3 regions of the Streptomyces sp. NPDC051136 genome follow, and region 3 is predicted to be linked to each of the others. Evidence: riboswitches for the same ligand, from Rfam matches in the RefSeq annotation. Region 3 holds a riboswitch; each other region holds the start of a gene.
The links. Region 3 has a riboswitch for cyclic di-AMP ahead of ACIBCJ_RS22555 (transglycosylase family protein). Riboswitches for the same ligand answer to the same signal wherever they lie in the genome.
Positions count from the first base shown of each region.

Region 1: it holds a riboswitch for cyclic di-AMP, as region 3 does, so the genes downstream of both, ACIBCJ_RS34715 (C40 family peptidase) here and ACIBCJ_RS22555 (transglycosylase family protein) in region 3, are expected to answer to the same signal.
Region 2: it holds a riboswitch for cyclic di-AMP, as region 3 does, so the genes downstream of both, ACIBCJ_RS35480 (M23 family metallopeptidase) here and ACIBCJ_RS22555 (transglycosylase family protein) in region 3, are expected to answer to the same signal.

Region 1 covers NZ_JBITFE010000016.1:118,124-125,556, forward strand. Annotated here, with positions in the region: gene bioB (biotin synthase BioB) at 1-508, opposite strand, end outside; gene ACIBCJ_RS34695 (8-amino-7-oxononanoate synthase) at 659-1,786, shown strand; gene ACIBCJ_RS34700 (DUF397 domain-containing protein) at 1,829-2,059, opposite strand; gene ACIBCJ_RS34705 (helix-turn-helix transcriptional regulator) at 2,081-2,941, opposite strand; gene ACIBCJ_RS34710 (ATP-binding protein) at 3,158-3,670, shown strand; gene ACIBCJ_RS34715 (C40 family peptidase) at 3,641-4,114, opposite strand; cyclic di-AMP (ydaO/yuaA leader) riboswitch at 4,118-4,260, opposite strand; gene ACIBCJ_RS34720 (urease subunit gamma) at 4,890-5,192, shown strand; gene ACIBCJ_RS34725 (urease subunit beta) at 5,206-5,517, shown strand; gene ACIBCJ_RS34730 (urease subunit alpha) at 5,510-7,231, shown strand; gene ACIBCJ_RS34735 (urease accessory UreF family protein) at 7,240-7,433, shown strand, end outside.
Region 2 covers NZ_JBITFE010000018.1:24,756-32,188, reverse strand. Annotated here, with positions in the region: gene ACIBCJ_RS35490 (PrsW family intramembrane metalloprotease) at 1-1,212, shown strand, start outside; gene ACIBCJ_RS35485 (aldo/keto reductase) at 1,234-2,178, opposite strand; gene ACIBCJ_RS35480 (M23 family metallopeptidase) at 2,327-3,370, opposite strand; cyclic di-AMP (ydaO/yuaA leader) riboswitch at 3,382-3,538, opposite strand; gene ACIBCJ_RS35475 (PP2C family protein-serine/threonine phosphatase) at 3,763-4,989, opposite strand; tRNA gene ACIBCJ_RS35470 (tRNA-Met) at 5,159-5,232, opposite strand; gene ACIBCJ_RS35465 (dihydrofolate reductase family protein) at 5,300-6,430, opposite strand; gene ACIBCJ_RS35460 (MerR family transcriptional regulator) at 6,628-7,433, shown strand, end outside.
Region 3 covers NZ_JBITFE010000007.1:444,014-451,446, forward strand. Annotated here, with positions in the region: gene ACIBCJ_RS22545 (cytochrome P450) at 1-23, shown strand, start outside; gene ACIBCJ_RS22550 (transglycosylase family protein) at 168-1,226, shown strand; cyclic di-AMP (ydaO/yuaA leader) riboswitch at 1,404-1,571, shown strand; gene ACIBCJ_RS22555 (transglycosylase family protein) at 1,575-2,303, shown strand; gene eno (phosphopyruvate hydratase) at 2,648-3,928, shown strand; gene divIC (cell division protein DivIC) at 4,051-4,536, shown strand; gene ACIBCJ_RS22570 (DUF501 domain-containing protein) at 4,586-5,146, shown strand; gene ACIBCJ_RS22575 (Ppx/GppA phosphatase family protein) at 5,143-6,084, shown strand; gene ACIBCJ_RS22580 (NAD(P)/FAD-dependent oxidoreductase) at 6,571-7,433, shown strand, end outside.

The sequences.
Region 1 (7,433 bases), on a different contig from region 3:
TGTTGAGGTTGTGGTTGTAGGCGTCGGCGCCCGCCTCGCGCAGCCGCTCCGCCTGCCCGTCGGAGAGCAGCCCCAGGCAGGCGCACACCTCGACGGCCTCGTTCTGCTCCTTGATGGCCCGGATGGTGTCCGAGACCCGGTCCACGTCCCGGTCGGTCGGGCCGCGCCCGCTGGCCACCAGGCACACCCGCTTGGCGCCCCTGGACACCCCGGCCGCGGCCGCCGCGGAGGCCTGGTCGGGCTTGAGCCAGGTGTACTTGAGGATCTCCGCCTTGGAGCCCAGCCGCTGCGAGCAGTACGAGCAGTCCTCGGGGCACAGGCCCGACTTGAGGTTGACGAGATAGTTGAGCTTCACCCGTCGGCCGAACCAGTGGCGGCGCACCTTTCCGGCCGCGGCCACCACGTCGAGCAGGTCGTCGTCGGAAGTGGCGAGGACGGCGAGCGCCTCCTCGCGGCTCGGCGTCTCGCGCCGAAGCCCCTTGTCCACCAGCGTGTTCAGCAGGTCCATGAGAGCCGATCCTGTCCTAAGGGGCCGTCCGCGGCCAAGGAGACTTTGCACAACACTGACAGATCGACGTGTGGGTATTGCCACACCTCGCGGGGGTGGCCCTACCGCTAATGTCTGTTCATTGCCTACAAAACCCCGGAGGACCGCCCCATGGCGTTCGGCTGGATCGACGAGCAGGCGCGGGTACGCCGCGAGGCAGGGCTCGTACGGATTCTGCGCCCCCGTCCGGCGGCGTCGCCGCTGCTGGACCTGGCGAGCAACGACTACCTGGGGCTGGCCCGCCACCCCGAGGTCGTCGAGGGGGCGGTGCGGGCCGCGCGGACCTGGGGCGGCGGCGCCACCGGCTCGCGGCTCGTGACCGGCACCACCGCGCTGCACACCGAACTCGAGCGTGAACTGGCCGATTTCTGCGGGTTCGAGGCCGCCCTGGTCTTCTCCTCCGGCTACGCGGCCAACCTCGCCGCGGTCACCGCGCTGGCACCGCACGGCAGTCTCGTCGTCTCCGACGCGGGCAACCACGCCTCCCTGATCGACGGCTGCCGACTCGCCCGCGGTACCACCCGGGTCGTGGAGCACGCCGACCCCCAGGCCGTGCGCAAGGCACTGGCGGAGCACGCAGGGCCCGCCGTGGCCGTCTCCGACACCGTCTTCTCGGTCGACGGCGACGCCGCGCCGCTGGCCGAACTCGCCGCCGCCTGCCGGGAGCACGGCGCCGGTCTGGTCGTCGACGACGCCCACGGCCTCGGCGTCCTCGGCGACGGTGGCCGGGGCGCCCCGCAGGGGGCGGGGCTCGCGGGCCGGGACGACGTCGTCGTGACCGTCACGCTGTCCAAGTCGCTCGGCGCCCAGGGCGGCGCCGTGCTCGGCCCCGCCCGGGTGATCGACCACCTGGTCAACGCGGCCCGCACGTTCATCTTCGACACCGGACTCGCCCCCGCCGCCGCGGGGGCGGCCCTCGCGGCGCTCGCCCTGCTGCGCCGCGAGCCGGAGCGCGCGGGGCGGGCCCGCGCGGTCGCCGACGGACTGCACGCGCGCCTGACCGCCGCGGGGCTGGACGCGGTGCGTCCGGACGCCGCGGTCGTGTCGGTGCGCGCGCCCTCCCCGGAGGCGGCCGTGCGGTGGGCGGCCGATTGCCGGGCGGCCGGCCTGTCCGTGGGCTGCTTCCGCCCTCCATCGGTGCCCGACGGCATCTCACGGCTCAGGCTGACCGCTCGCGGAGACCTCACCGCGGAGCAGGTCGAACGCGCTGTACGGGTGATCGTCGAAGCGCGGCCATGAGTCGGCGTGACACGGCCGTGCGTCGTCCGGCGTCCGGTGCGGTCAGCCCTGGTGGACGCCGGTGGTGAACGCCGTCCAGCTCTCGGGGGAGAAGAGCAGGGCGGGCCCGGCCGGGCTCTTGGAGTCACGTACGGCCAGCAGCCCGGCCCAGGGGCCGGCCGACGCACGGGCCGTCTCCACACAGTTGTTCGCGCCGGTGCTGTAGCTGCTGCGCAGCCACCGGGCGCCGGGCAGATCGGTGCTGACGGGGATGTTCCGGGGACGTGCGGACATGGAGCCTGACATGGTGCCTCCTTACGCGCCTGCCGCGGTCGCGGCGATGAAGTCCAACGAGTCCTCGGGCGAAAGGGCATGGATCAGAAGGGCGTTGAAGGCCTCGGTGTAGGCCTCTAGGTCTTCTTTCCGTTCGAGATGCAGGCTACTCGTCAAGTGGTCGAGAACAACCACGTCGAGATCAGAAGTGCTCGAAAAGGAGAAGATTACGAAAGGGCCGGTGACACCGATGTGCGCCCCGGCGGCAAAGGGCAGGACCCGGAGCCGGACATGGGGCAGTCGCGCGGCCTCGACCAGTCTGTCCAGCTGACGCGCCATCACCTCCGGTCCGCCCACCTCCCGGCGCAGCACCGCCTCGTCGAGGACCGCGCTCAGTTCCAGCGGCGGCTCGCCGCGCAGCACGTCCTGCCGGGCCAGCCGGACCTCCACCAGCGCGTCCAGCCGCTCCGCCGGCATCCCGTCCACCGCGGCCCGGGTCACTGCGCGCGCGTACTCCGGCGTCTGGAGCAGGCCCGGGACCACCGTGGTCTCCAGCGTGCGCATCGCGCTGGCCTGCGACTCCAGGCTGATGTAGTCGCGATAGGTCGGGGGCAGCACCCCGCGGTAGGCGTGCCACCAGTGGTTGCGGCCGCCCGCGTCCTCGGAGCGGGCCAGCATCACCAGCAGGCCCCGCAACTGCTCGTCGTCCACCCCGTAGACGTCCAGGAGTAACCGCACGTCGGCCGGTTTCGCACCGCTCGTGCCGGTCTCGATCCGGCTGACCTTCGACTGGTGCCAGCCCGCGAGCCGGGCCGCCTCCCCGCTGGTGATGCCCGCCGACGTGCGCAGGGCGCGCAGCTCCGCGCCCAGCTTGCGGCGGCGCACCACGGGACCGTGCTGCATGGGACAACTCCCTTACTCCTTATGAGCCGCCCAAATACGCTCTGCCGTCGCAGAGTTCACCGCTTCGAGCGACAGATATATGCATATCTTGGGGGATCGCCGCCCTTCACGGGCCTGGTGATGGCACTCTGGCGGCGAAGCACCAGTCCGGGACCGTACTCGAACCACCCCCTCCGTGTCGGGCCTGCGGTCCCGTGAGAAAGGGACGACGTCGCCATGGCAGACCATCTGGAAGCATCCGTCACTCTGCCGAGCGATCCCGCCTCGGTGGCCGCCGCGCGGACCTACGCGGTCGGCACCCTGGCGGAATGGGGGCTGCCGCCCGACGCGGACCTGTCCGAGACGGTCCGCCTCGTCGTCTCCGAGCTGGCGACCAACGCGGTCCAGCACACGCTCGGGCAGTCGCCCACCTTCACGGTGGACCTCGTCCTCGACCGTGACGAGCGACTGCGGGTCGGTGTCACCGACAGCCATCCGCGCTTCCCCAAGCGGCTGCCCGCCGCCGTGCAGCAGGACAACGGGCGGGGCATGGTGATCATCCGGTGGCTGACCGCCGAGTGCGGCGGCAGCCTGAGGGTCCGGCCCACGCGCGAGGGCGGCAAGACCGTCTCCATCGAACTGCCCTGGACTCCCCCCGACGGTACGGGCGCACCCGCGGGAGTGACGGCGGGGCAGAACGCCGTCACTCCCGCGGGCGGACTACTTGACCCGGCCGTACCAGACGCTTGAGGTCCAGATCTTCTGCAGGCGTACCACGTCCCCGGTCTTCGGGGCGTGCCAGAGTCTGCCTTTGCCGGCGTAGATGCCGACGTGGTAGACGCTCGGTCCGGAGTGGAAGAACACCAGGTCGCCGACCTTGCGTTTGGCGGCGGAGACATGGCGGGTCTTGTTGTACTGCTGGGCCGCGGTGCGCGGCAGCTTCTTCCCGGCCTTCTTGAACGAGTACAGCGTCAGGCCGGAGCAGTCGAACCGGTGCGGACCGATGGCCCCCCAATGGTACGGGGAGCCCTTCTTCGAGGCCGCGATCTTGAGGGCTTTCGTCGCATGGCTCGCCGCGGCCGCCTCCGAGGCGACACCGGGGACCACGACGGAACCGCCCACGGCGGCGAGGGTGAGAGCCGAGGCCGTACCGGCACGAGCCATCAGCGACGGGACACGATTGAGCGCGGACATGCGCAACCCTTCGTCAGCCGCCTGTGAAGGATGACCTGTCGGATTCGGGCTGGCGAAGTTGCCCGGCCGCACGAGTGCGGCTTCACCCCAAGGACCGCTCGGCCCGGTGCCTCTCGCGAGGACGGCCGTGCCGGCGACCCGTCGTGCTCGGGTCCTCCACTCCTGCCGATCCACTTCCGTTGCGACCGGTCGTCCGGACGGCGGCAGGACTCGGCGTCCGCCCGGACCGCCCCGCCGCTGCGGCGGGGTCTTGTCGTCAGTCACGGATCTTGTCCCGCCCCGAGGGGAATTCCCAACGGAACGTGCCCTTTGTGTTGTTACGTGGCGCTCGTCCGTTCGGGTTGCCGCCCCGTGTCGCGGACAGTGCCGAGCGCGGCGGCGGCCCCGGGACCAGCGGCGGAGCGCGGTTCCGCCCCGGCCGGACGCCGGACGGCGCAACTTCGGCCGGTCGCCGATCGGAGGCGTTCCTACGCCGAAGGGGGGTAAGCCGTTTGGTCCGTTTCGGCCTGGGGCCGTCCGGACCGTGCCGAGGGACCGGAACCCGTCCCGGGCGCGGGCATGCGGAAGCAAGCCGATGGCACTGGTAATCAATCGGTCAAAACCGGGTCATGTGGCCGTAACACTCTAGCCCTAGTCTGCACCCCGATCCACCTGCGGTTTTCCATGTAGCGGTAGGTTAATTCCAGCCTGTTCCTGTGTGTTACATCTAGAACCGTCGCGGTGGCCGCGGCAGCCGGACCGTTCGGTCCCGGCGTCATGCCCTGTGAGGTGGTACATGCAACTGACCCCGCACGAGCAGGAGAGACTGCTCATCCATGTGGCGGCGGACGTGGCGGAGAAGCGCCGCGCACGAGGCGTCAAGCTCAATCATCCCGAGGTCGTCGCGCTGATCACCGCGCACATCCTCGAAGGCGCCCGGGACGGGCGCGGCGTCGGCGAACTCATGTCCTCCGGGCGCAAGCTGATCCAGCGCGACGAGGTCATGGAGGGCGTCCCCGAGATGATCCACGACGTGCAGGTCGAGGCCACCTTCCCCGACGGCACCAAGCTGGTCACCGTCCACGAGCCGATCATCTGACGGGGCCGCAGCCGTGATCCCCGGAGAGATCCTTTTCGCCGACGGCCCGGTCGCCTTCAACGAAGGCCGGGAAGCCGTCCGCACGACCGTGCTCAACACCGCCGACCGGCCCGTTCAGGTCGGCTCCCACTACCACTTCGCCGAGGTCAACCCCGGTCTCGAGTTCGACCGCGCCGTGGCGCACGGCAGGCGGCTGGACATCGCCGCCGGCACCGCCGTCCGGTTCGAGCCCGGCATTCCCGTCGACGTGCAGCTGATTCCCCTCGCGGGCGCCCGTGTCGTCGTGGGTCTGCGCGGCGCGACCGGAGGTGCCCTCGATGCCTGAACTGTCCCGGCCCGCCTACGCCGACCTGTTCGGCCCGACCACCGGCGACCGGATCCGCCTCGCCGACACCGACCTCCTGGTCGAGATCGAGGAGGACCGCTCGGGCGGTCCCGGCCGCTCCGGGGACGAAGCCGTCTTCGGCGGCGGCAAGGTGCTGCGCGAGTCCATGGGCCAGGGGCGCACCACCCGCGCCGAGGGCGCCCCCGACACCGTGATCACCGGAGCCCTGATCATCGACCACTGGGGTGTGGTCAAGGCCGACATCGGCATGCGCGACGGACGGATCACCGGCATCGGCAAGGCCGGCAACCCGGACACCATGGACGGCGTCCACCCCGACCTGGTCATCGGCCCGGAGACCGAGGTCATCGCGGGCAACGGCAAGATCGTCACCGCGGGCGGCATCGACACCCACGTCCACTTCATCGCGCCGAACGCCGTCGACGAGGCGCTGGCGTCCGGCATCACCACCCTCATCGGCGGGGGCACCGGCCCGGCCGAGGGCAGCAAGGCGACCACCGTGACGCCCGGGGCCCGGCACCTCGCCTGGATGTTCGCCGCGATGGAGTCGAGCCCCGTCAACATCGGCTTCCTCGGCAAGGGCAGCACCATGTCGAAGGAGTCGATGCGCGACCAGCTGCGCGCCGGCGTCCTCGGCTTCAAGATCCACGAGGACTGGGGCGCGACCCCCGCCGTCATCTCCGCCTGCCTGGACGTCTGCGAGGAGTCCGGCGTCCAGCTCGCCGTCCACACGGACACCCTGAACGAGTCCGGCTTCGTCGGTGACACCTTCGACGCGGTCGCGGGCCGCACCCTGCACGCCTTCCACGTCGAGGGCGCCGGCGGCGGGCACGCACCCGACATGATCACCGCGGTGTCGCTCCCCAACATGCTGCCGGCGTCGACCAATCCGACCCGGCCGCACACCGTCAACACCGTCGAGGAGCACCTCGACATGCTGATGGTCTGCCACCACCTCAACCCGGCCGTCCCCGAGGACCTGGCCTTCGCCGAGTCCCGGATCCGGCCCAGCACCATCGCGGCCGAGGACATCCTGCACGACATGGGGGCGATCTCCATCATGTCGTCGGACGCCCAGGCCATGGGCCGCATCGGCGAGGTGATCCTGCGCACCTGGCAGACCGCGCACGTGATGAAGCGGCGGCGCGGCTTCCTGCCCGGTGACACCCGTGCCGACAACCTGCGCGCACGTCGCTATGTCGCCAAGTACACCATCAACCCGGCCGTCGCCCAGGGCATCGAGCACGAGGTCGGTTCGGTGGAGACCGGCAAGCTCGCCGACCTGGTGCTCTGGGACCCCCGCTTCTTCGGGGTGAAGCCGCAGCTGGTCATCAAGGGCGGTCAGATCGCGTACGCGCAGATGGGCGACGCCAACGCCTCCATCCCCACCCCGCAACCGGTCCTGCCGCGCCCGATGTTCGGGGCGCTGGGGGCCGCACCCGCCACCAACTCGGTCAACTTCGTCTCCGAGCAGGCCGTCGCGGACGGGTTGCCCGGGCGGCTGGGACTGGGACGGGAGTTCGTGCCCATCCGGTCCACCCGCGGGCGTACCAAGGCCGACATGCGGCAGAACGACGCGCTGCCCCGCGTGGAGGTCGCCGCGGACTCCTTCGCGGTGACCATCGACGGTGAACTCGTCGAACCCGCTCCCGTCGACGAGTTGCCGCTGGCCCAGCGGTACTTCCTCTTCTGAGCGCCCGGATGAGCCGCGCAGCACTGCTCGTCCTCGCCGACGGCCGCTTCCCCGCCGGAGGGCACGCGCACTCCGGCGGGGCGGAGGCCGCCGTCCGGGCGGGCCGCGTCACCGACGCCGCGAGCCTGGAGGCGTTCTGCCGGGGGCGGTTGCACACCAGCGGAGTGGTCGCGGCCTGCGTGGCCGCGGCCGCCGCGCTCGG
Region 2 (7,433 bases), on a different contig from region 3:
GTGCCACTGCTCATAGCCGCGTTCCGCTGGCTGGACCGGGTCGATCCCGGCCCCTGGCGGAACCTGCTGTTCTGTTTCGCCTGGGGGGCCTGCGCGGCGGCGCTGATAGCGATCGTCGCCAACAGTTTCGCGACGCGCTGGATAGCGACCGCGACCGCCGACCCGGTCGGCGCGGACACCCTGGGCGCCACCGTCATAGCCCCGGTCGTCGAGGAGTCCGCCAAGGCCGCCGCCGTCCTGCTGGTCTTCCTCTTCCGCAGACGGGACTTCACCGGCATCGTCGACGGCGTGGTCGTCGCCGGGGTCACCGCCACCGGCTTCGCCTTCACCGAGAACATCCTCTACCTGGGCACCGCTTTCGGCACCGACCAGCTGACCGGCGACCGCGGCATCGCCTCGGTCACCGCGGCGACCTTCTTCGTGCGCGTCGTCCTGTCGCCGTTCGCGCACCCGCTGTTCACCGTGCTCACCGGCATCGGCTTCGGCATCGCGGCGCTCTCGGCGGGCCGGCACCGCCTGCGCCGGGCTCTGCTGCCCGTGGCCGGGCTGCTGCTCGCGATGGGTGTGCACGCCCTGTGGAACGGCTCGGCCGCGTTCGGCGAGTTCGGTTTCTTCGCCGTGTACGCGGCGTTCATGGTGCCGTCCTTCGGCCTGCTGACCTGGCTGGTGATCTGGACCCGGCAGCGCGAGCTGGGCACCGTGCGCGCCGAACTCCCCGCGTACGTCGCCGCCGGGTGGCTGGCCCCCGCCGAGCCGTACGCGCTCGGCTCGATGCGGGCCCGCCGCATCGCCCGGCGGTACGCCCGCCGGCACGCCGGGAGGGAAGGGGCGCGGGCGGTGGCGCGGTACGAGGTGTACGCGACCTCGGTGGCTTTCCTGCGGCAGCGCGGGCGCCGGGGCCGTGCGGGCGCCGACTTCACCGTCCGGGAGCGGCACCTGCTGGACGCCCTGTGGCACCTGCGGGACGTGGCCCGTCCGGCGCTGGAGTACGCGGCCCGGGCCACGGCACCGCCGGCGCCCGTGCCGCGGCCGGTGCCCCCGTGGGCGTACCCGTACGGCGGAGCGGCCGGCGCGTACGGACCCGCGCCGGCGCCCGCCCCGCCAGGACCGTACGGCTCCCCCGCGCCGCACCCCCCGTACGCGCCCTACGCGCCGTACGCGCCCTACGCCTCATACGCCCCGTACGCGCCGCCGGATCCCAACCGGCCCTAGAGCCGCGACGCGCACCGCTGCTCAGGCGGAGGCCCGGGTGAGCTTCCCGATCTCGTCGTCCGTCAGCTTCAGCCCGGCCACGCCCAGCAGTGCCGGCAGCTGCTCCACCGTGCGGGCTGACGCGATCGGCGCCGCCACCGTCGGCCGGGCGGCCAGCCAGGCCAGGGCGACCGTGGCCACGGGGGCGTCGTGGGCCTCGGCGACCTCGTCCAGGGCGGCCAGCACCCGGCGCCCGCGCTCGCTCTCCAGGTGCTTCGCCGCACCGCCGGCCCGCGGGCTGTCCACGGCCGTGCCGGGCCGGTACTTGCCGGTGAGGAACCCGGACGCGAGGGCGTAGTACGGCACGGCGGCGAGACCGGCCCGCTCGGCGAGGTCGCTCAGCTCGCCCTCGTAGGTGTCGCGGGAGACGAGGTTGTAGTGCGGCTGGAGGGCGACGTACCGGGCGAGGCCCTCGCGGTCGGAAAACTCCAGGGACTCCGCGAGCCGCTCGGCGGAGATGTTGGAGGCGGCGATGTGCCGCACCTTGCCCGCCTTCACCAGGCCGTCGAGGGCGCCGATGATCTCTTCGACCGGCACCTCGGGCTTGTCGAAGTGGGTGTAGTAGAGGTCGATGCGGTCGGTGCCCAGACGGCGCAGCGAGGCGTCGGCCGCCGCCTTGATGTTCGCGGCGGACAGGCCCGGGTACTCGGGGTGCTGGCTGACCTTGGTGGCGAGGACGACGTCGTCACGGTTGCCGCGGGCCGCGAGCCACTTGCCGAGGACGGTCTCGGACTCGCCGCCGCTGTTGCCGTCGACCCCGGCGGAGTAGGAGTCGGCGGTGTCGACGAAGTTGCCGCCGGCCGCCGTGTAGGCGTCCAGGACGGCGAAGGACCGGTCCTGGTCGGCGGTCCAGCCGAAGACGTTGCCGCCGAGGGCCAGCGGGAAGACCTCGAGGTCGGAGGAGCCGAGCTTGCGCAGAGAAGTCATGTAGGGAGTCAACGACCGTACCGGAGCAGGTCATTCCGCGAGGCCCGCAAAAACCCCGCAAAACCACCGCGAACCGGCAGCCCTGACGTCGGGGGGATTCCGTCAGGACCGCCGGGGGCCGGTGGTGCGGGTGGGTCAGCGGAGCGGGTCAGGGAGTGAGGCCCTTGCCCAGCAGCCAGGCCATCGGGTCGATGCCCGAGCCGTCGGCCGTGTGCACCTCGAGGTGCAGGTGGGCGCCGGTGACGTTGCCGGTGGCGCCGACGCGGCCGATGACGTCGCCGGTGGCGACCTTCTGGCCGACGCTGACGTTGATGGACGACTGGTGCGCGTACCAGAGTTCGGTGCCGTCGTCGAGGGTGAGCACGGTCTTGTAGCCGTACGAGCCGTCCCAGCCGGCCGACGTGATCGTGCCGCTGTGGACCGCCTTGAGCAGGGTGCCCGTGGGGGCGGCGAAGTCGAGGCCGGTGTGGTGGCCCGAGGCCCACAGGGAGCCGGCCTGGTTGAAGGTCGAGGAGATCGTGTACGAGGAGGTCGGCAGCGTGTACTGCTTGGCCAGCTTCGCGAGCCGCTCGGCCTCGGCCTTCTTCGCGGCCTCCTCCTCCGCCTTCTTCTTGGCGGCGGCGGCCTTGGCCTCGGCCTTCTTCTCCGCCTCGGCGGCGGCCTCCTGGGCCTTCTTCTCGGCCGCTGCCTGCGCCTCGGCGGCGGCCTTGGACTCGACCTGGGCCTGCTGCTGCTCGGCCTGCGCCATGATCCGGGCCCGCAGCGACTCACCGGCGCCGGCGGCGGAGGTGCCCTCGCCGGTGTCCGCGGCGGCGGTGACGCCGATGCCGCTGAGCGGGGTGGCGGAACCCTCGGGCTCCGGCTCCTCGTCGCCGCCGGGCATGAGCGAGCCGACGTTCGGCAGGTCGGGCATGGAGATGGACACCGGCGGCTTGCCGGTCTGCGCGCTGGCCATGCCGCCCGCGCCGACGGCGGCTATGACACCGACGCCGAGGACGGTGGAGCTGCGGGCGAGTCCGCCGCGCTGCTTGGCGACGCGGTGCCGGCCGCGCACGGGGCGGATGGACTCCTCGGTGGGATTCCACTCCTCCCAGGGGCCCTCTTCGGCGCGGTGGGCGTCGTAGCCGAACGTGTCGGTGCCGTGCCCGCTGGGCACGAACGGGGCCTCGGGGGCAGGCCGGTTGGACGCCACGTGGGCGTACTCCTTTCCTTCCTTTCGCCTACCGGGTTAGCTGACGGGTTCGGAGCAGGAAGGTCTCCTACGGGTGTGCGCCGACCGTGATTCCACGGCGGCATACGCCCGATTCACCCCAATGTGGTGGTTCCCCGGTTCCCTTGCGGGATTCGGCGCGTGCGCACGGAGCCGCCTTCTGTGACGGCTGGGACGACCGCGCTGCGTTATCGAACGTTAATAGACCCGAGCCTCCGATTCCAAGCCGTTCCTCTTGATCGTTAACGAGAACGGCCGGGACTTACCCCTCAGGGCCGGTGAAATCTGGGCGAGTTGACCCGGCGTCGGTATTCCCCTTCACGCCACTTTCTTCTGACGGTGCGTCAACCGTTATGCGCAGGGAGGTCGCCCCGTCACGGCTCGTGACAATGATCATGATCGCCCCGCCGGGGCCGCCGTACGGCGAGCAGCGCCATGTCGTCCGCCATGCCGCCCCCGGAGTGCCGGCGCACGTCCTCGGCCAGGGTGTCCAGCAGTGTCATCGGATGTCTGAAGACGCGGCCGGACAACCGCGCCTGCGGATCGTAGAACTCGCCCTTCGCGTCCCGGGCTTCGGTCAGCCCGTCGGTGTAGAGCAGCAGGGTGGCGCCACCGGGGAAGGCGACCTCGTCCGCCCGGTCGGGCCACACGCCCAGCTCGCCCATGCCGAGCGGCAGCGCCGACTCACGGGCGGGCAGCGCCCCCAGCGTCCCGTCCGCGTAGAGCAGCAGGGGCGGCGGGTGACCGCGGTTGACGATGCGGACGGTCCCGGCGCCGTGCGGGAGTTCGGCGAGCACGGCGGTGGTGAAGCCCTCGAAGGCGTCCAGTCCCTCCCGCCGGGTGCCCTCGCGCGCCAGCGCCCGCTCCAGCCGCTGCGCCACCGCCTCCAGCGTGGCCTCCTGCTCGGCGGCCTCCCGGAAGGCACCGATCACCACGGCGACGGCGGCGACCGCGCCCATGCCCTTGCCGCGTACGTCGCCGACGATGAGCCGGACGCCGCGGGCGCTGTCCTGCACCGCGTACAGGTCGCCGCCGATGAAGGCGTCGGCCTGCGCGGCCTGGTAGCAGACCGCGATCTCGAAACCCGCGATCCGCTCGGCGGGTTCGGGCAGCACGGCGCGCTGGGCGGCCTCGGCGATCTCGCGCACGGAGACGAGGCGCTCGTCGCTGCGGCGGACCAGACCGTTCACGAGGACGGCGAGCACGGCGACCGTCGCGATGGTGATCAGCTCGGTGAGGGAGTCGACGTAGTGGGCGACGCCCTTGCCGAGCTGCAGCCCGATGACCGCGGCGACCACGGCGACACCGGTGAGGGCCGTGCCGCGCCGTGAGTAGAGCGGGGCGGCGATCAGGGGTGCGGCCGTGTAGAGGGGGCCGGCGGTGAAGTACCTCGGGGTGAAGACGTCGTACAGGATGGCGACGGCGATCAGCAGCACGGGGAGCGCGTGCACGAAGGCCCGTCCGTATCCGGTCCGGCGACGCGGGGGCGGCCCGGCGGGCGGCCCCTCGTCCCCGAGGCCGGGGTCCGGCACGGGATCGCCGGGGAGCCTGCCACCGGCCCTGGCGGCCGCTCCCTCGTCCTCCACGTCACCTGGCCGCACCACTTCGTCTCCCGCCACCCCGCACGTTCGCGCCGCTCGCCGTCCAGGGCTCCAGGTTTCCGGGAGCGGGGGCGGGGGGCGAGCGGTGAGGGGCCGACCGGATGACACGGTGCGCGGCGAAACGCACCGAGGGCCGGAACCCTTTCGGATTCCGGCCCTCGGCCTTCAGTAGCGGGGACAGGATTTGAACCTGCGACCTCTGGGTTATGAGCCCAGCGAGCTACCGAGCTGCTCCACCCCGCGTCGTTGTGTTCACCACTGTACGTCATCCCGGGGGCGGAATGCACATCGGTATGTCTCCTGAGGTGTCCTACCCCTCCAGATGGCGGTTGGGAGCCTTGGCACGTGCCTCGTACTCGGCCAGGACGACGACGTCGGCGCCCCCCGCGGCGAGCACCCCGCTCCCGTCCGCCCCCGGCACGAAGGTGTCCGGCTCCCGCCATGCCGTGACGACGCGCCGCACCCCGGCGTCGAGGATCAGCCGGGCGCAGGGCGCGGGCCGGGAGGCACGGCGGGCACAGGGCTCCAGGCTGCTGTACACGGTCGCACCCGCGAGTCGCGCGTCCGAGGGGTCGGTCTTCGCGAGCGCGGCCTCCTCGGCGTGCACGACGGGATCGCCGCCCTCCCGCGAGTACCCCCGCGCCAGCTCGCTCCCGTCGGCGGCGACCACGACCGCCCCCACGCTGAACGCGGTCTCCGAGGGCGGGCACAGCTCGGCCAGCTCACAGGCGAGCGCCAGCCAGTGCCGGTCGGCGGCGGTGACACGGTCACCGGTCCCCGGGGCGGTCGGCAGGTACCGCGTCAGCACCACGTCCTCGATCCGCCGGGTCTCCACCAGCCGCAGCCGCCCGCCCTGGTAGGCGCCGGGCCCGAACAGCCGGGGCGCGGCCGGGTCGCCCACCAACAGCGGCGCGAGGACGAGCTGCAGCTCGTCGGCGAGTTCCCGCTGGAGCAACTGGGTGTGGACGCTCCCGCCGCCCTCCACCATGAGCCGCCGCACGCCCCGCCGGTCGTGCAGGTACTCCAGCGCCGCCCGCCAGTCGAACACCGGCCCGAGCGGCACCACATCGGCACCGATCCCGAGCCCCTGGGCCCGCCGGGCGCCGTCGTCCGTGGTCAGCAGCAGCTTCTCGCCGCCCGTGTGCCAGAACCGCGCCGCCGGATCCAGCTCCCCGCTGCCGCTGACGGTGACCTTGAGCGGGTACTCCGCCTCCCCCGCCGCCACCCGCGCCGCCCGCCGCTCGGCCGCGTTCACCAGCAGCCGCGGGTTGTCGGCCCGGATCGTCCCGGCCCCGACCAGGATCGCGTCGACCGACGCCCGCACCTCGTCGACCCGGTCGAAGTCGGCGGGGCCGGACAGCAGGAGCCGGTCGGGGCCGGTGTCGTCCAGGTAGCCGTCGAGGGAGACGGCGGCGGAGAGGAGGACGTGGGGCAGGGGCATGCGGTGCACTCCGGGAGGCGGGCGGGCGGCGGGGTCCGGCGAGGTCCGAGGGGGCCGGCGAGGCACACACTAGGCGGCGACACCGTCGCCACGGCGCACCGCGTCCCTCGGGCAGGCGCCGCCCCTTCGTCTCCGCGCCCCGCGGGCGTCCGGCACGGCTTGACTCTCCAGTGACTGGAGACCGGAGAGTGGGCGTCATGAACGGCGCGACGCCCCTGTACTCGATCGGTGAACTGTCGGCCCGCACCGGTGTGCCGGTCCGGACCATCCGGTTCTACTCGGACACCGGACTGCTGCCCCCCACGGACCGCACCCCGGCCGGATACCGCCGTTACGACGACGCGGCCCTCGGCCGGCTGCACCTCGTCGGCGTCCTGCGGGAGCTGGACGTCGATCTCGGCACGGTCCGCCGGGTCCTGGACGGAGACCTCTCCGTCGCCGATGTCGCCGCCGCGCACGCCGACGCCACCGCCCTCCAGATCCGCGCCCTGCGCCTGCGCCACAGCATGCTGCGGCTCGTCGCCCGGCGCGGAGCCGGCCCCGAGGAGACCGTTCTCATGCACCGCATCGCACGCCTCACCAGCGACGAACGACGGCGCGCGGTCGCCGACTTCGTCACCGGCCTCGGCACCGACACGCCGTACGCCCGCGACGCCGCCGCCGCCCTGCGAACGGCCCTGCCCGAACTCCCCGACGACCCGTCCGAAGCCCAGCTCGCCGCGTGGGTGGAGCTGGCCGAACTCATCGCCGACGACGGTTTCCGCGGGCGCATGGCGCAGGCGGCGCTCCCGCCGGCCGACGAGGCGGTGCTGCCGGACGTGGCCCCGGAGGCGGTGGCGGAGCTCATCCCCTTCGTCAGGCAGGCCGTCGCCGCCGCACGGGAGGCGGGCATCGACCCGGAGGCCGCCGACGCCGTCCCGGTCGTCGACGCCGTCGCGGAGCGCTTCGCCGCCGTACTCGGCCGTCCCGACGGCACGGAGCTGCGGGAGTGGATGGCGCGGCG
Region 3 (7,433 bases):
GTGGATCACCGACGCAAAAGTGACACGCGCTCAACTCTGTGATCTTCACGTGATCTGCGCGGCATGAACTTGTGACTAGTGATGATCTCCCTATACGTTCACGGATCAACGTGGTGTCGAGCGTCATCCGCCGCGTGGGTCCCCGTCGTCTCGTGAAAGGTCGTCGCATGCTCTCCGGGAACGGTCGTCACCGTCGCCCCCGCCAGGCTCCCGCTCTGGTCGTCGCCGCCGGTGTGACCGGCTCCGCCATCGCGATCCCGCTGCTCGGTGCCACCGGCGCCCACGCGGCGGACTCGGCGACCTGGGACCAGGTGGCCGAGTGCGAGACCGGCGGCGCCTGGAGCCAGAACAGCGGCAACGGGTACTACGGCGGCCTGCAGCTGTCCCAGGAGGCCTGGGAGCGGTACGGCGGCCTCGACTACGCCCCGAGCGCCGACGAGGCAAGCCGTTCGCAGCAGATACGGATCGCCGAGAAGGTCCACGCGGACCAGGGCATCGCCGCCTGGCCGACCTGCGGCCTGCTCGCCGGTCTGGGCAACGACTCGGGAGCCGTGGGCGGCGGCTCGGCCGGTGACGGTGCGTCGGAAGGTTCGGACGCGTCGGGCAAGACCGACGGCTCCGGGTCGGCCGGGTCGCCGACGGCCACCGAAACGCCCGATGCATCCGAGTCGTCGGGGTCGTCCCGGTCGACGGGGTCCTCCGACGCCTCCGGGTCCTCAGGGTCTTCAGGGTCCTCCGAGTCGACCGGGAAGTCCGACTCGGGCGATGCGAACGAAGCGCCCCCTTCGTCCCCTTCGCCCTCTTCCTCGCCGGCCGGCACCCCCTCCGAGGCGTCGTCCGGTGACGCGAGTTCGTCCACCAAGTCGGACACTTCCGCCGAATCCGACCCCGACGCCCGTGCCGAACAGCAGGGCGGCGAGGGGGCGTCCGGCTCCGGACGGCACCGCGGCGACAGTGCGGACGAGGATGCGGGCGGCAGGGGCCGCGCGGACGAGACGGCGGGGCGGCACGCCTCGCGCGACGGTGAGCCGCGAGAGGTCGAGGACGGTGCGTACACCGTCCGTTCCGGGGACAGCCTGTGGGCCATCGCCGACTCCCTTGGCGTCGACGGCGGGTGGCACGCGCTGTACGCCGGCAACAAGACGGTCGTCGGTGCCGACCCGGACCACATCCTCCCCGGTCAGACGCTCACGGTCACGGGCGAATCGGTCGAAAAGCAGGGGTAGTTCGCGTCACGGTTGGAGATCATATGTCCCTTTTGGATCTCGTGAGAGATAGGTCTCAGAAGCCGTGATCGTCTTTGAAAATCCGCGGAGCGCGTGTCTACGGTCGTGACCGCTCGCCACCGCGGGCCCCGACAGCCGCAACGCCGAATCCTGCCAGCGGCCGTACGGGAACAGTCGTCGCGTCAAGCGCCGAAGGCAGGAGCGGGGGACCCAAGGTAAGTGCCGCACCGGGGCAGTTGAGCCGGAGCGGCTAGGGGTGGAGCCGAGTTCCGCGAGGAACCCGGCCGGGCAACTCAACCGGCCCGAACCCGACAGCTCACCTCGCAGGCGTCGGTGAGGGGATCAACCATGCTGTTTTCCAGCAAGGGCAAGCACCGTCGTCCGTCCAAGGCCACCCGTGTCATCGCCGTCGCCGGCGTCACCGGTGCCGCCGTCGCCGCCCCGCTGATGGCGGCCGGCAACGCCTCCGCCGCCACCGCGTCCGAGTGGGACGCCGTCGCCCAGTGCGAGGCCGGCGGCAACTGGTCCATCAACACCGGCAACGGTTACTACGGCGGTCTGCAGTTCTCCGCCTCCACCTGGGCCGCCTACGGCGGTACGCAGTACGCCTCCACCGCCGACCAGGCGAGCAAGGCGCAGCAGATCGAGATCGGCGAGAAGGTCCTCGCGGGTCAGGGCAAGGGTGCCTGGCCGGTCTGCGGCACCGGCCTGTCGGGTGCCGCGTACAGCGGTGGCGGCTCGGACAGCGGCTCCGGCAGCTCCGAGGGCTCGCAGAGCCAGAGCGGCGGCTCCACCGCCGAGCGCTCCACCGAGCAGAAGGCCTCGCGCTCCGAGGAGCGCCCGGCCGCCGAGCCGAAGGCCGACAAGCCCGCCGAGAAGAAGACCGTCACCACCCCGACCGGCAAGAAGGTCGAGAAGGGTGACGGCGAGTACAAGGTCGTCAAGGGCGACACCCTCAGCACGATCGCCCACGAGCACGACGTCAAGGGCGGCTGGGCGAAGCTGTTCAAGCTGAACGACGACATCGTCGACGACGCCGACCTCATCTACCCGGGCCAGCAGCTGCACCTGAAGTAAACGGCGGCGGCTCCCGCGACTCCCGCCCCGGTGCGTGTTCCCCCGTACGCACCGGGGCGGGCTTTTTCGCGTCGGGCGCCCGGACGGGAGTCCGCTCCCGTGCCCGGCGCGGACCCGGCCGGTGCCCGCCCGGCGTCGGCCCCCGCGCCCGGCACTGGTTGGGTCCCGGTTTCCGGAAACGTCTTTGTTCCGTTCGGAAACAATTTACTCTCGGTTCTGTCCAGCGGGTGGGCGATCGGCTGGCCGATCGCCCCGGGCCGGTTAGGCTCGGTCCCGCAGAGCCGCCGCGGTCCTGCGGGACCCGCGCGTCACACCGAAGCGTCACATTGAAGAAGGAGATGCTCGTGCCGTCCATCGACGTCGTCGTAGCCCGGGAAATCCTGGACTCCCGAGGCAACCCCACGGTCGAGGTCGAGGTCGGCCTCGACGACGGCAGCACGGGTCGTGCCGCCGTTCCGTCCGGCGCCTCCACCGGTGCCTTCGAGGCCATCGAACTCCGTGACGGCGACCCGGGCCGTTACCTCGGCAAGGGTGTCGAGAAGGCCGTCCTGGCCGTCATCGAGCAGATCGGCCCGGAGCTGGTCGGCTACGACGCCACCGAGCAGCGCCTGATCGACCAGGCCATGTTCGACCTGGACGCCACCGACAACAAGGGCTCGCTCGGCGCCAACGCCATCCTCGGCGTCTCCCTCGCCGTCGCCCACGCCGCCTCCGAGGCGTCGGACCTGCCGCTCTTCCGCTACCTGGGCGGCCCGAACGCGCACCTGCTGCCGGTGCCGATGATGAACATCCTGAACGGCGGCTCGCACGCCGACTCCAACGTGGACATCCAGGAGTTCATGATCGCCCCGATCGGCGCGGAGTCCTTCTCCGAGGCCCTGCGCTGGGGTGCCGAGGTCTACCACACCCTCAAGAAGGTCCTGAAGAACAAGGGCCTGGCCACCGGCCTCGGCGACGAGGGCGGCTTCGCCCCCAACCTCGGCTCCAACCGCGAGGCGCTCGACCTCATCCTGGAGGCGATCAAGGAGGCCGGCTACACCCCCGGCGAGCAGATCGCCCTCGCGCTCGACGTCGCCGCGTCCGAGTTCTACAAGGACGGCTCCTACTCCTTCGAGGGCAAGAACCGCTCCGCCGCCGAGATGACGGAGTACTACGCCGAGCTGGTCGAGGCGTACCCGCTGGTCTCCATCGAGGACCCGCTGTTCGAGGACGACTGGGACGGCTGGAACACCATCACCGCCAAGCTCGGCGACAAGGTCCAGCTCGTCGGCGACGACCTGTTCGTCACCAACCCGGAGCGCCTGGCCCGCGGCATCGAGGAGAACTCGGCCAACGCCCTGCTGGTCAAGGTCAACCAGATCGGTTCGCTGACCGAGACCCTGGACGCCGTGGAGCTGGCCCAGCGCAACGGCTTCAAGTGCATGATGTCCCACCGCTCCGGCGAGACCGAGGACGTCACCATCGCCGACCTGGCCGTCGCCACCAACTGCGGCCAGATCAAGACCGGTGCCCCGGCCCGCTCCGAGCGCGTCGCCAAGTACAACCAGCTGCTGCGCATCGAGGAGATCCTCGACGACGCAGCGGTGTACGCCGGCCGCAGCGCCTTCCCGCGCTTCAAGGGCTGACCGCACCCCGTAAGCCCCGCGAGAGGCAGCGTCGTACGTACGTCCCCGTACTCGGTCCCGTACCGTGTGCGGGGACGTACGCACGTATGACGGACGACGCACGAAGGCTGAGGCGGGGCGACATGGCGGTGAAGGACCGGGACCGTTTCTCCACCGCGACCAGGATCCGGATCATCGGGGAGCAGACCGCGGCCCGGGTCTACCGCTCGCAGACCAAGCGCCAGGCGCGGCGTTCCCGGCTGACCGGCCGGGCCGCGCTGCTCGCCATGGTGCTCTGCTCGCTCGTCGTGGCGCTCGCCTACCCGATCCGGCAGTACGTCGCCCAGCGCGCCGAGATCGCCGATCTCCGGCAGGAGCAGCGGGAGACCCGGCAGCGGGTCGAGGAGCTGCGCGACCTGAAGGCGCGCTGGCAGGACGACGCCTACGCCGAGCAGCAGGTCCGGCTGCGGCTGCACTACGTGATGCCGGGGGAGACGGGGTTCGTCGTCGTCGACCCGGACGCGGCCGAGCAGACCCGCGCCCAGGCCGGCGCCGCCGACCGCCCCTGGTACCGCAACGTGTGGGACGGGGTCGACAAGGCCGACGCCGCCGCCGCCCGCCGGCAGTGAACCGACCGTGCCGGCAGTGACTCAACAGGAAGACCAGCAGAAGACAGCCATGCAGACTCCCCCGCCGACCACCCCGCGCACCGAGCCGACCGACGCGGACGTGGCGGCCTTCAAGCAGCAGCTCGGACGCCCGCCGCGGGGCCTGCGCGCCATCGCGCACCGCTGCCCGTGCGGACAGCCGGACGTCGTGGAGACGGCACCGCGCCTGCCCGACGGCACGCCCTTCCCGACGCTGTACTACCTGACGTGCCCGAGGGCGGCCTCCGCGATCGGCACGCTGGAGGCGAACGGCGTGATGAAGGAGATGACCGAGCGCCTCGCCGCCGACCCGGAGCTGGCCGCCGCCTACCGTGCCGCGCACGAGGACTACGTCCGGCGCCGCGACGAGATCGAGGAGCTGACCGGCTTCCCGAGCGCGGGCGGCATGCCGGACCGTGTGAAGTGCCTGCACGTGCTGGTCGCCCACTCGCTGGCGGCCGGTCCCGGCGTCAACCCGCTGGGCGACGAGGCGATCGCGATGCTGCCCGAGTGGTGGCGCAAGGGGCCGTGCGTGACCCCCGCCGACCCGACCGATCCGGCCGGCCCGACCGACCAGGAGGACGTCCAGTGACCCGTGTCGCCGCCGTCGACTGCGGTACTAACTCCATCCGGCTGCTGGTCGCCGATGCCGACCCGGCCACCGGCGAGCTGACCGACCTGGACCGCCGGATGACCATCGTGCGGCTCGGCCAGGGGGTCGACCGCACCGGCCGGCTGGCGCCCGAGGCGCTGGAGCGGACCTTCGCCGCGTGCCGCGAGTACGCCGGGGTCGTCAAGGAGCACGGCGCCGAGCGGCTGCGCTTCGTGGCCACCTCCGCCTCCCGCGACGCGGAGAACCGGGACGACTTCGTGCGCGGGGTGCTGGACATCCTGGGTGTCGAGCCGGAGGTCATCACCGGCGACCAGGAGGCCGCGTTCTCCTTCACCGGCGCCACCAAGGAGCTGACCGGCCGCGCGGACCTCGACACGCCCTACCTGGTCGTGGACATCGGCGGCGGCTCCACGGAGTTCGTCGTCGGCGACGACCGGGTGCGCGCCGCCCGCTCCGTGGACGTCGGCTGCGTCCGGATGACCGAGCGGCACCTGGTGCACGACGGCGCCGTGACCGACCCGCCCACCGAGGCGCAGGTCGCGGCGATGCGGGCCGACATCGAGGCGGCCCTCGACCTGGCCGAGCGGACGGTGCCGCTGCGCGAGGCGCGCACGCTGGTGGGGCTCGCCGGGTCGGTGACGTCGGTGTCCGCGATCGCGCAGGAGCTGCCCGAGTACGACTCGGCCGCCATCCACCACTCCCGTGTCTCCCACGACCGGGTCCGCGAGATCACCGACTGGCTGCTGCGGTCCTCCCACGCCGAGCGCGCGGCGGTCCCCTCCCTGCACCCGGGCCGGGTCGACGTGATCGCGGCCGGGGCGCTGGTACTGCTGGCGGTCATGGAGCGGACGGGCGCGCAGGAGGTCGTCGTCAGCGAGCACGACATCCTCGACGGCATCGCCTGGTCGCTCGCCTGAAGCACCCGCCCGGGGCGCTCGTGGGGCGTCCGCGGGGCGCCCGGGCGGCGCTCGCGAGGCGCTCGGGCGGGTCCTGCGGCAGCGGTCTGAGCAGGACGGACGACGATTGAGCGGGTTCCGGGGGGCCGCTCGGGCGCGTCGGCGACATCCCGTCGGCAAAGTTCGTGAAGTTCTTCACAAGGAAATCGGGCCCGTCGGGCTGGGAAAGCGCGCTCGCTGACCCTTTTGGGCTTTCAACTGCCCTTTGAACGCGTTCAGGACGGTGTTTCGAGAGGGGTGCGCGGAGCCCCTCCGGAGGGGTGGTTCACCGTCCCGGGTGCGCGGAGGTGCAGCTCACGCGGCATTGACAACGGGGTCCCCTACACGCTGGTTCCTTCGCCCGCCATGATCTCCGTCACTTCGGCGGCGGATGGTAGCACAGCCTCCACCGAACCTTGTGAAGGGGCGCACGAACCACCCCCCTCGGTCGGGTGGATACTCGATGGCATGAGCACCACGGAGCGTCCCAGGATCCTCGTAGTAGGCGGTGGGTACGTAGGCCTGTACGCAGCTCGACGCATCCAGAAGAAGATGCGTTACGGCGAGGCGACCGTCACCGTCGTCGACCCGCGGTCGTACATGACCTACCAGCCCTTCCTCCCCGAAGCCGCCGCCGGCAGCATCTCCCCGCGGCACGTCGTCGTCCCCCTCAGGCGCGTGCTTCCGAAGGCGGAGGTCCTCACCGGCCGGGTCACCACCATCGACCAGGACCGCAAGGTCGCCACGATCGCCCCGCTGGTGGGCGAGGCGTACGAGCTGCCCTTCGACTACCTGGTCATCGCCATGGGCGCGGTCTCCCGCACCTTCCCGATCCCCGGCCTCGCCGAGCAGGGCATCGGCATGAAGGGCATCGAGGAGTCCATCGGCCTGCGCAACCACGTCCTGGAGCAGCTGGACAAGGCCGACTCCACCACCGACGAGGAGATCCGCCGCAAGGCGCTCACCTTCGTCTTCATCGGCGGCGGTTTCGCCGGCGCGGAGACCATCGGTGAGGTCGAGGACATGGCCCGCGACGCGGCCAAGTACTACAACAACGTCTCCCGCGAGGACATGCGCTTCGTCCTCGTGGACGCCGCCGACAAGATCCTCCCCGAGGTCGGCCCCAAGCTCGGCCAGTACGGCAAGGAGCACCTCGAAGGCCGCGGCGTCGAGGTCTACCTGTCCACCTCCATGGACTCCTGCGTCGACGGCCACGTGGTGCTCAAGAACGGCCTCGAGGTCGACTCCAACACCATCGTGTGGACGGCCGGCGTCAAGCCCAACCCGGCGCTGTCCCGCTTCGGTCTGCCGCTGGGCCCGCGCGGTCACGT